2 regions of the Shewanella sp. DAU305 genome follow, and region 2 is predicted to be linked to the other one. Evidence: predicted binding sites of a transcription regulator. Region 2 holds the regulator's gene; the other holds the start of a gene.

Region 1 (4,430 bases), 2.0 Mb from region 2:
GCGTTATCCTATGCGGCTTATTTATCGGCAATTGAAGTGCTGGCGGCAAATAAAGTCACAGTGCACATCCAGCAGAATGATGGTTTCACGCCAACACCAGTTGTGTCCCATGGGGTGATTTGCGCTAATCGTGAAGCCAATATCACAGGTGCGGCACTGTCCGATGGTTTGATTATCACGCCTTCTCACAATCCGCCTCAAGATGGCGGGATCAAATACAATCCACCCCATGGCGGACCAGCAGAAGGAAATATCACTGCTTGGATTGAGTCGCGTGCCAATGATTACTTGCGCCAAGCGTTAGCTGGCGTGCGGAAATTAGCGTATGCCGAAGCGCTGGCTTCAGGCTATGTCTACGCCATTGATTTGATCACTCCCTATGTGGCTGATTTAGAAAATGTTATCGACATGCAGGCGATTGCCAACGCTAAGCTGCGTATCGGCGTTGACCCGCTCGGTGGTTCAGGGATTTTCTACTGGGCACCGATTGCCGCGCGTTATGGGCTCGATATTACCTTAGTCAATGATAAAGTTGACCCAAGCTTTAGCTTTATGCCGCTGGATAAAGACGGCAAAATCCGCATGGATTGCTCGTCTCCCTATGCGATGGCAGGGTTACTCGCCCATAAAGAATCCTTTGATTTATGCCTTGGTAACGATCCTGACTATGACCGTCACGGCATTGTCTGCCCTGGTACCGGCTTGATGGACCCTAATCACTACCTTGCAGTCGCTATTGATTATTTACTGACGCACAGACCGGATTGGAGCGATACCTTAGCCATAGGTAAAACCTTAGTCTCGAGTGCGCTTATCGATAAAATCTGTGCTTTCCACGGCAAAAAATTACTCGAAGTGCCTGTGGGCTTTAAGTGGTTTGTCGATGGTTTAGCCGAAGCCACCATCGCCTTTGGCGGTGAAGAGAGCGCTGGCGCGGCATTTTTACGCCGTGATGGCACTACGTGGTGTACAGATAAAGACGGCTTCATTTTAGGGTTACTTGCCGCAGAAATTCTTGCGGTGACAGGTAAAACTCCAGGTCAACGCCATCAAGAGCTAGTAAAACAATTTGGCCAAAGTTTCTATAAGCGTATCGATAGCCCAATAAGTCTTGAAAACAAGGCCAAATTTGCGTTATTGAATGCAGAAACCTTAAATGCCACTGTGCTTGCGGGTGAGGCAATCGAAAACGTGTTAACTCATGCGCCGGGCAATAATGCGGCCATTGGTGGCATCAAAGTGACTACGGCGAATGGTTGGTTTGCGGCGCGTCCATCGGGCACGGAAGCGTTATTTAAGATCTACGGCGAGAGTTTTATCAGTGAGCAGCATTTAGCTGAAATCATCAAAGATGCGCAGGCATTAATTGATAAGGCGCTGAACGCTTAATGCAGCAGTAGGTTTATAAAGTATCAAAAACAAACGCACTCAGATTTGAGTGCGTTTTTGTTTGTGTCTAATGTCAGTTATGAGTAGTTGATCTCATGCTGATTTGACTGTATTTAGTACTCGATATGACAACTCGGTAAGTTATTCTTATCAATGTAATTTTGGTGATATTCCTCTGCCACATGGAACTGTTGTAATGGCACAATTTCAGTCACGATATGGCGCAATCCCCAACGACCTGAGCGGGAAAAAACTAATTTTGAGGCTTCTGCCGCGGCTTTTTGTTCACGGTCATGGAAGAAAATCGTGCTGCGATATTGAGTGCCAATATCTCCGCCTTGCATGTTCAGGCTGGTTGGATTGTGGTTTTTCCAAAATACCTCGAGCAAGTCTTCATAACTGACCAGAGCAGGGTCAAATTCCACTTGTACCACTTCTGCGTGGCCCGTTTTGCCTTTTTTGACTTCTTCATAGGTGGTCGCGCTATTATTGCCGCCCATATAGCCGCAGGTGGCATTCGATACGCCATTCACTTGTCTAAAAAAATACTCTACGCCCCAGAAACAGCCGGCACCAAAGGTTGCTAACGCCATAATCAAATCCAATAGAAGTCTAGATGGCTAAGGATTGTGATAAAACTCGCGCGCAAAAGCAAGCCTCTAGCAGGAATATTTATGCTGGACGATTTTTCGATAAGATGATGGGGAAATTTACACTCGCCATAGCAAAGCGCCGCGTTGATCTTATTCCGTTCAAAACTGGGTCCTATGGCGATAAATGTCTGAGAACAGCATTAAAAACATGTGTTAGTATTGAAGCCGCTTTTTAAGGTGCGAGTCAGCCTAACCGCGGTGAGATGAATGCTTGAGTGGTTATTGCTATCTGCACTGATGCTATTGCGCCGTTACTGTTACACACCATTATAAGGAGAATTCTGTGTTACAAGCTCTGTTAGATTCAAAGGATTTTTTAGCGCTCACCTTAGCCCATCCTGAACAGTTCGATGGCGAGTTTTCATTTAGCTTAGGCGACCATACCCAAGTTGAAGTGTGGGATACCGGCGTTATCGTTTTTGAGCCCGCCCAGAATGAAGGAAAAGATGTTGTCCTTTCTTGCGGTGTTCACGGTAACGAGACCGCGCCCATTGAACTCTGCAATGGCTTAATTAAGCAGCTTTTACAGCAAAAGATCATTGCTAAACAGCGCACTTTATTCCTGATTGGTAATCCATTAGCGATTAATAACGGCACGCGGATTATCGATGAGAACATGAATCGTCTTTTTAGTGGTGAGCATTCCAATCCTCCGGGATTAGTCAATCCTGAGCGAGTGCGCGCCAAAAAACTCGAAGCCTATGTCGACCGTTTTTATACTGCGGTTGCCGATGGTCGCCAGCGCATTCATTATGATCTGCACACGGCGATGCGCGCCTCGAAGCATGAAAAGTTCGCTATTTATCCCTATCGTCCAGGGCGTGCCTTTAGCGGCGAGCAAATCATGTTTTTAGCAGCTAGTGGCGTCGATACTGTACTTTTTCACCACGAACCGACCACGACCTTTAGCTATTTTTCCTCTGAACGCTACGGCGCCGATGCCTTTACCATTGAGCTTGGCAAAGTCTATCCCATGGGGCAGAACGACATGACGCGTTTTATCGCCACCCATGAAATGTTTATGCGTTTAATCACCGCTAAGCCGTTGGAGTTAGATGCATTTGATGCCGATAAGGTTAACTTGTACCAAGTGTGCCGCGTCATCAATAAACATTTCGATGATTTTGAATTTACCTTCGCAACCGATGTCGAAAACTTCAGATCTTTCCCGAAGGGCTTTGTCTTAGCGCGGGAAGGTGGGCAAGAAATTAAAGTGGAACATGAGTTTGAGTCTGTCGTGTTCCCTAATGCCAAAGTGCCTATTGGCAATCGCACCGTGATTTGCCTGATCCCTGCGGTGAATGCGGACGTGCGTTAGGCTTGTAAAGCAATATATACATGCGAGGCAGGGATAACTTGTGGTTTGAGCTATGCCAATGGTTGATAGGTAGTTTACGTTAACGTAATGTTCGTCGGGCATATTCGTATAAACAGACGCATCAAAACGCTTTGGTGCGTAATGAGATAACAAGAGCACAATATGAGCAAAGCAACACTCAACACTGATACAGTGCACCGTGTCGGCTTCTTGGATAAGGCATCGCTACACATTCCTATCCTTCGAATTCTACAAGCCGACGGCACCACTTATGAAACCGCGGTTTTGCCTGTGATAGATGAAACCTTAGCCACTAAAATTTACGATACCTGTGTATTCACTCGGGTACTCGATGAACGTATGTTAGGTGCCCAACGTCAAGGGCGCATCAGCTTCTATATGACCTGTACAGGTGAAGAAGCGGCGATTGTCGGCAGTGTGGCCGCACTCGATCAAGAAGACGTGATCCTCGCGCAATACCGTGAGCATGCGGCGCTGCGTTATCGCGGCTTTACCACTGAACAGTTTATGAATCAGATGTTCAGTAACGAGAAAGATCTTGGTAAAGGTCGCCAAATGCCCATTCATTACGGCAGTGCGGCATTGCATTATCAAACGATTTCTTCACCCCTTGCGACACAAATCCCGCAGGCGACGGGTGTGGGCTACAGCTTAAAAATGCAAGGTAAGCGCAAAGTCGCGGTTTGCTATTTTGGCGAAGGCGCTGCATCGGAAGGGGACTTCCATGCTGGTCTAAACATGGCCGCAGTATTGAAGTGTCCAGTGATTTTCTTCTGCCGTAACAATGGCTACGCCATTTCAACCCCAACTGAAGAGCAGTTTGCCGGTAACGGTATTGCGAGTCGCGGTGTGGGTTATGGCATGCACACCATTCGTGTTGATGGTAATGACATGCTGGCCGTGTTAGCGGCAACCCAGCAAGCCCGCGCCTATGCGATTGAGCACAATGCCCCGGTGCTGATTGAAGCCATGACTTACCGTCTCGGCGCGCATTCATCATCAGACGATCCATCAGGTTATCGCTCGAAAGATGAAGAAGCCAAGTGGCA
Region 2 (4,430 bases):
ACCTTGGTCTGACTCAAGATAGGTGATATCGCTGACCAGTACATGCCCTGCATCATGCAGTCCTTCCTCTTTCAGCAGATTAGGATGCTTCTTCATCCAGTGTTTGCTGTACGTGGTTTTTGTGTAGCTTTTCTTCGGTTTAACCAGTAAACCTTCACTTCTCAAATAGGTAAAGAACCCATCTCGCCCGAGTTTAATATCGTGCTCAACCAGCTTGGATTTTATCAGCGTGTAGAGCTTACGGGCCCCTAACCTTGGCATATATTTACGCCAGTACTGAACCCAGTCTTTGATGACCGATAGCTCAGCTCTACGACTTTCCATTCGCGCAACTGCCTGATAAATACCTTGCCTCGACATACCCGCAGCACGACATGCGGCTGCGAGGTTTATTTCTCCGTTGCCTTTTGCTTGCCAGACGTACCGGATAAGTACTTTTTTCTGAGGCCTGCTCCATATTCATTGTCCATGATATCAACCATGCCATTGAGGATTTTGTTACGCAGTTTCTCTTCTGCTAACTCACGTTCAAGGCGCTTGATCGTTTCGGCAGGGGTTTCTTTTGACTTAGGCATAAGGGGATGCTGAAAAGGTTTCGACCAATCGAGTCTACCATGTTTTCTAAGCCAAACGAGTACCGTTGAACGGCCTTGAATGCCAAAACGGGCTTGGGCTTGTTTGTACGTCATTTCGCCTTTTTCGACACGCTCTACAACGCCTAATTTAAAGGCTAAGGTGTAATCTCGTTGTGTGCGCTTACGGCTTGAGTTAATTGATGTTGTCATAAAGAAGTCCTCTTTATGTCAACGTATTTCAGGACGGGACAATAGATAAAGAAAAAGCACTGGTAATGTCAGTGCTTTTTTATTGTTTGAATCTTGAGAAGGTTTGCCAATACAAGCAGGACGCTTATTGGGGTAATAACTCGATAACCGACTTCACCGTTAGCACTAAGGCGCTGATACTGCAGAGGACTAATGTCGCCATTTTAGTTTTATCTTTATCGACACTGCCCACTAATCGCCCCGCGACTAAATACCCTAAAAGCACTGAAGGTAGCAACATCAACGACAGCCACAGGTGCTTTAATTCTAATAAGCCAGTGATCGCCAGAATGACCATAGCTATGGTGGAGCTAAAAATGAAGAAGGCCGACAGGGCGGCGCGAAACTGCGAAGCGTCTTTGCCTGACAATAGAATCGCCATCGGCGGGCCACCAATTGCGGCGATATTGCCGAAGATCCCTGAAACCACACCCGCACCGAAGAGGGTTTTCTTATTCACTGGCAGGCTGAATTTATACAGGCTGAGGATCACTGCGACAGTCACAATGGCGGCGATGGATAACCCGAGTATGGGCTGAGGCGCAAACAGCAACAGACTCGCGCCGATAAAACCACCGGGCACGCGACCTAGGAGTGCATATTGCAAGCCATTGAATTCTAAATGACCACGCTCACGCACTAAGGTCAGCAGGGCGATGGAGAAACCCATAGCAATAACAGGCGCAGGTACGAGCTGCGGATCGACGATATAAAGCAAAGGACTGGCGACAACCGCTAGGCCAAACCCAATCAGGCTCTGGGTTAAGGCGCCAAGAAACACAATCAGTGAGGCCAAGGCGAGAGTCTGTGGATCTATCATAGAAAACATAGGATTCCATATAAACAAAAAGGGATCGTTAACGATCCCTATTGATGAGCACTGTGATGTAACTTTGCCAGCGACAAGTCGCTATTCCATGTCTTCCCACTCGATCCCCATCTCGTCCATCAGCAACTTGGCTTCGGCGGGAATGCTGTCTGGGCTATCTTTTGACAGATCTTCATCGTTAGGCAATGGCTGGCCAGTGTAGGCGTGCAAAAATGCCTCACACAACAGCTCGCTGTTGGTGGCGTGACGCAAATTATTGACCTGACGACGAGTTCGTTCGTCCGTAAGGACCTTAAGCACTTTGAGCGGAATAGACACAGTAATTTTTTTTACTTGTTCATTCTTCTTGCCATGTTCAGCATAGGGGCTGATGTATTCCCCATTCCATTCAGTCATTGACTCACCTGTTATAACGCTAAATTCGGGGCAGATTTTAAACCCTTACAAAGAACAGTCAAATTATTGCTACTATTTCTTTGTGATTGCAAACAGATTTCTTTATGTTCAGACGTCTAAACGTCTTAACGCCTATTGACGATGGCGTTGGGCTTAGGTACATTTAGACGTCCAGACATCTCTATCAGTCTACCGAATTTAGGAGTCCACCCATGGCAGAGCGTCAATTAGCCACACTGGCAGTGCGTCAGGGTATCGAAAGCGATACTCAATATGGTGCAGTTGTGCCACCGATTTATTTGTCGACTAATTACGCCTTCGATGGTCATAAAAATCCTCGCGAATTCGATTACAGTCGTTCAGGCAACCCAACACGCTGTATTTTAGGCGAAGCATTAGCGCAATTAGAAAAGGGCGCCACTGGCATAGTGACCTGCACTGGCATGGCGGCCATCACCTTAGTGACCACTTTGCTCGGCCCTGATGACCTGTTGGTTGTGCCCCACGATTGTTACGGCGGTTCTTACCGTTTATTTACTAACTTGGCGAAGAAAGGCCAGTTTAAGTTGATTGTGGTTGATCAAACCGACAGCCAAGCGTTAGCCGCCGCTATCGGGCAGAATCCTAAGATGGTGTGGCTCGAAACTCCATCTAACCCGCTATTGCGAGTGGTGGATATCGAAGCCATTGCCAAGGCGAGCCATGAGGTCGGCGCGCTGGTGGTGGTCGATAACACTTTTTTATCGCCGATATTGCAACAACCCCTATTGTTAGGCGCGGATATCGTTATCCACTCCACCACTAAATACATCAATGGCCACAGCGATGTGGTTGGCGGCGCTGTGGTTGCTAAAGATGCACAAATCGGCGAAAGCTTACATTGGTGGTCGAACACGTTAGGCTTAACGGGGTCGGCTTTTGATAGCTACTTAACCCTGCGCGGCCTACGTACCTTAGCGGTGCGAATTCGTGAACATCAAACCAATGCCCAGCGCATTGTTGAGGTATTGACGCAAAGCCCTGTGGTGAGCAAAGTTTATTACCCTGGTCTTGCGGATCACCCTGGTCATGCGATTGCAGCCAAGCAACAACAGGGCTTTGGCGCTATGCTGAGTTTTGAGCTCAAGGGCGGCGAGGCAGAAGTGGTGGCCTTTTTAGGTGCACTCAGCTTATTTAGTGTGGCGGAAAGTTTAGGTGGCGTTGAAAGTTTGGTGGCCGTGCCCGCAACTATGACCCACAGAGCCATGGAGCCGCAGGCGCGTTTTGAGGCAGGCATTAAGGACACCCTATTGCGTCTATCGGTGGGTATTGAAGATGCCGCCGATTTAGTTGCAGATATTCAAGCAGGATTAGCCGCCGTTGCGGCTTGTCAGTAGAGGAATAATAGATGGCACGTTGTCACTTACATAAATTTGGTGGCTCCAGTTTAGCGGATGCCGATTGTTATCGTCGAGTCGCCCATATCCTGTTAACCCACGGTCATAGCGATGACCTTGTGGTGGTCTCTGCGGCGGGTAAGAGCACGAATTTCCTGTATAAATTATTAGCGCTGCGTGATGCGGGTCAGTTGTGGCAAGAAGAATTACAAGTGCTGACCAGCTATCAACAGGGGTTGGTAGAGCAGTTATTGTCGAACGAACAAGCCCGCGATCTGCGCGAGCGTTTGGCGACAGATCAGGCGCAACTCATCAGTTTATTGTCCCTCGACGAACGTAACGAATACCAAGTTAACCATGTGGTGAGCTTTGGTGAACGTTGGTCGGCACGCCTGATGGCGGCGCTGCTGCGCGAATCTGGCGTGGCGGCAAGCCATGTGGATGCCTGTTCAATTTTAGTGGCCGATGAAGCCGCCGTGCCGCAAATTCGGGTGCAAGAATCCCGCGCTAAAGTACAAGCGCTATTGGCCGCCCACCCAAATGAACGCTTAGTGATCACAGGCTTTATCTGCGCTAACGAGCGCGGCGATACTTTATTACTTGGTCGTAATGGTTCAGATTTTAGCGCCAGCTTGATTGCCAGCCTTGCCGATATTGAGCGCGTGACCATTTGGACCGATGTGGAAGGGGTGTTCAACGCCGATCCTAATAAAATCAACGATGCAAAATTATTGAAAAGCATGTCACTTGCCGAAGCCGACCGCTTAGCGCGTTTAGGCTCGCCGGTATTGCATTCGCGCACTTTGCAGCCTCTGTTTAATACCGAAGTGAGTTTAGCGGTGCGCTCAAGTTATGCATCACACACCGACTTTACCTTGATTGCGCCCCACAGTTCGTCTGCGAGCGCGCCTGTGGTGACGAACCTCAATGCTGTCGTCTTGTTCGGCTTTAAGCTCACGGGTGAATTAACGAGCTTATTAGATTCGTTGATCGCCGCGGGTTTAA

Evidence for each region. The regulator MetJ, encoded in region 2, represses methionine synthesis genes. The targets are predictions, from matches to a motif close to TAGACGTCTAGACGTCTA.
Region 1: msrA (peptide-methionine (S)-S-oxide reductase MsrA) is a predicted target of MetJ. The motif match lies at 1,995-2,012, and genes of this name have one in related genera.

The regions. Positions count from the first base shown of each region.
Region 1 is NZ_CP113808.1:3,084,680-3,089,109, reverse strand. It holds gene pgm (phosphoglucomutase (alpha-D-glucose-1,6-bisphosphate-dependent)) at 1-1,389, shown strand, start outside; gene msrA (peptide-methionine (S)-S-oxide reductase MsrA) at 1,503-1,982, opposite strand; gene astE (succinylglutamate desuccinylase) at 2,326-3,360, shown strand; gene OX890_RS13005 (thiamine pyrophosphate-dependent dehydrogenase E1 component subunit alpha) at 3,523-4,430, shown strand, end outside.
Region 2 is NZ_CP113808.1:1,128,130-1,132,559, forward strand. It holds one part of gene OX890_RS04980 (IS3-like element ISShes2 family transposase) at 1-434, opposite strand, end outside; one part of gene OX890_RS04980 (IS3-like element ISShes2 family transposase) at 434-785, opposite strand; gene OX890_RS04985 (sulfite exporter TauE/SafE family protein) at 910-1,653, opposite strand; gene metJ (met regulon transcriptional regulator MetJ) at 1,735-2,049, opposite strand; gene metB (cystathionine gamma-synthase) at 2,262-3,425, shown strand; gene OX890_RS05000 (bifunctional aspartate kinase/homoserine dehydrogenase II) at 3,437-4,430, shown strand, end outside.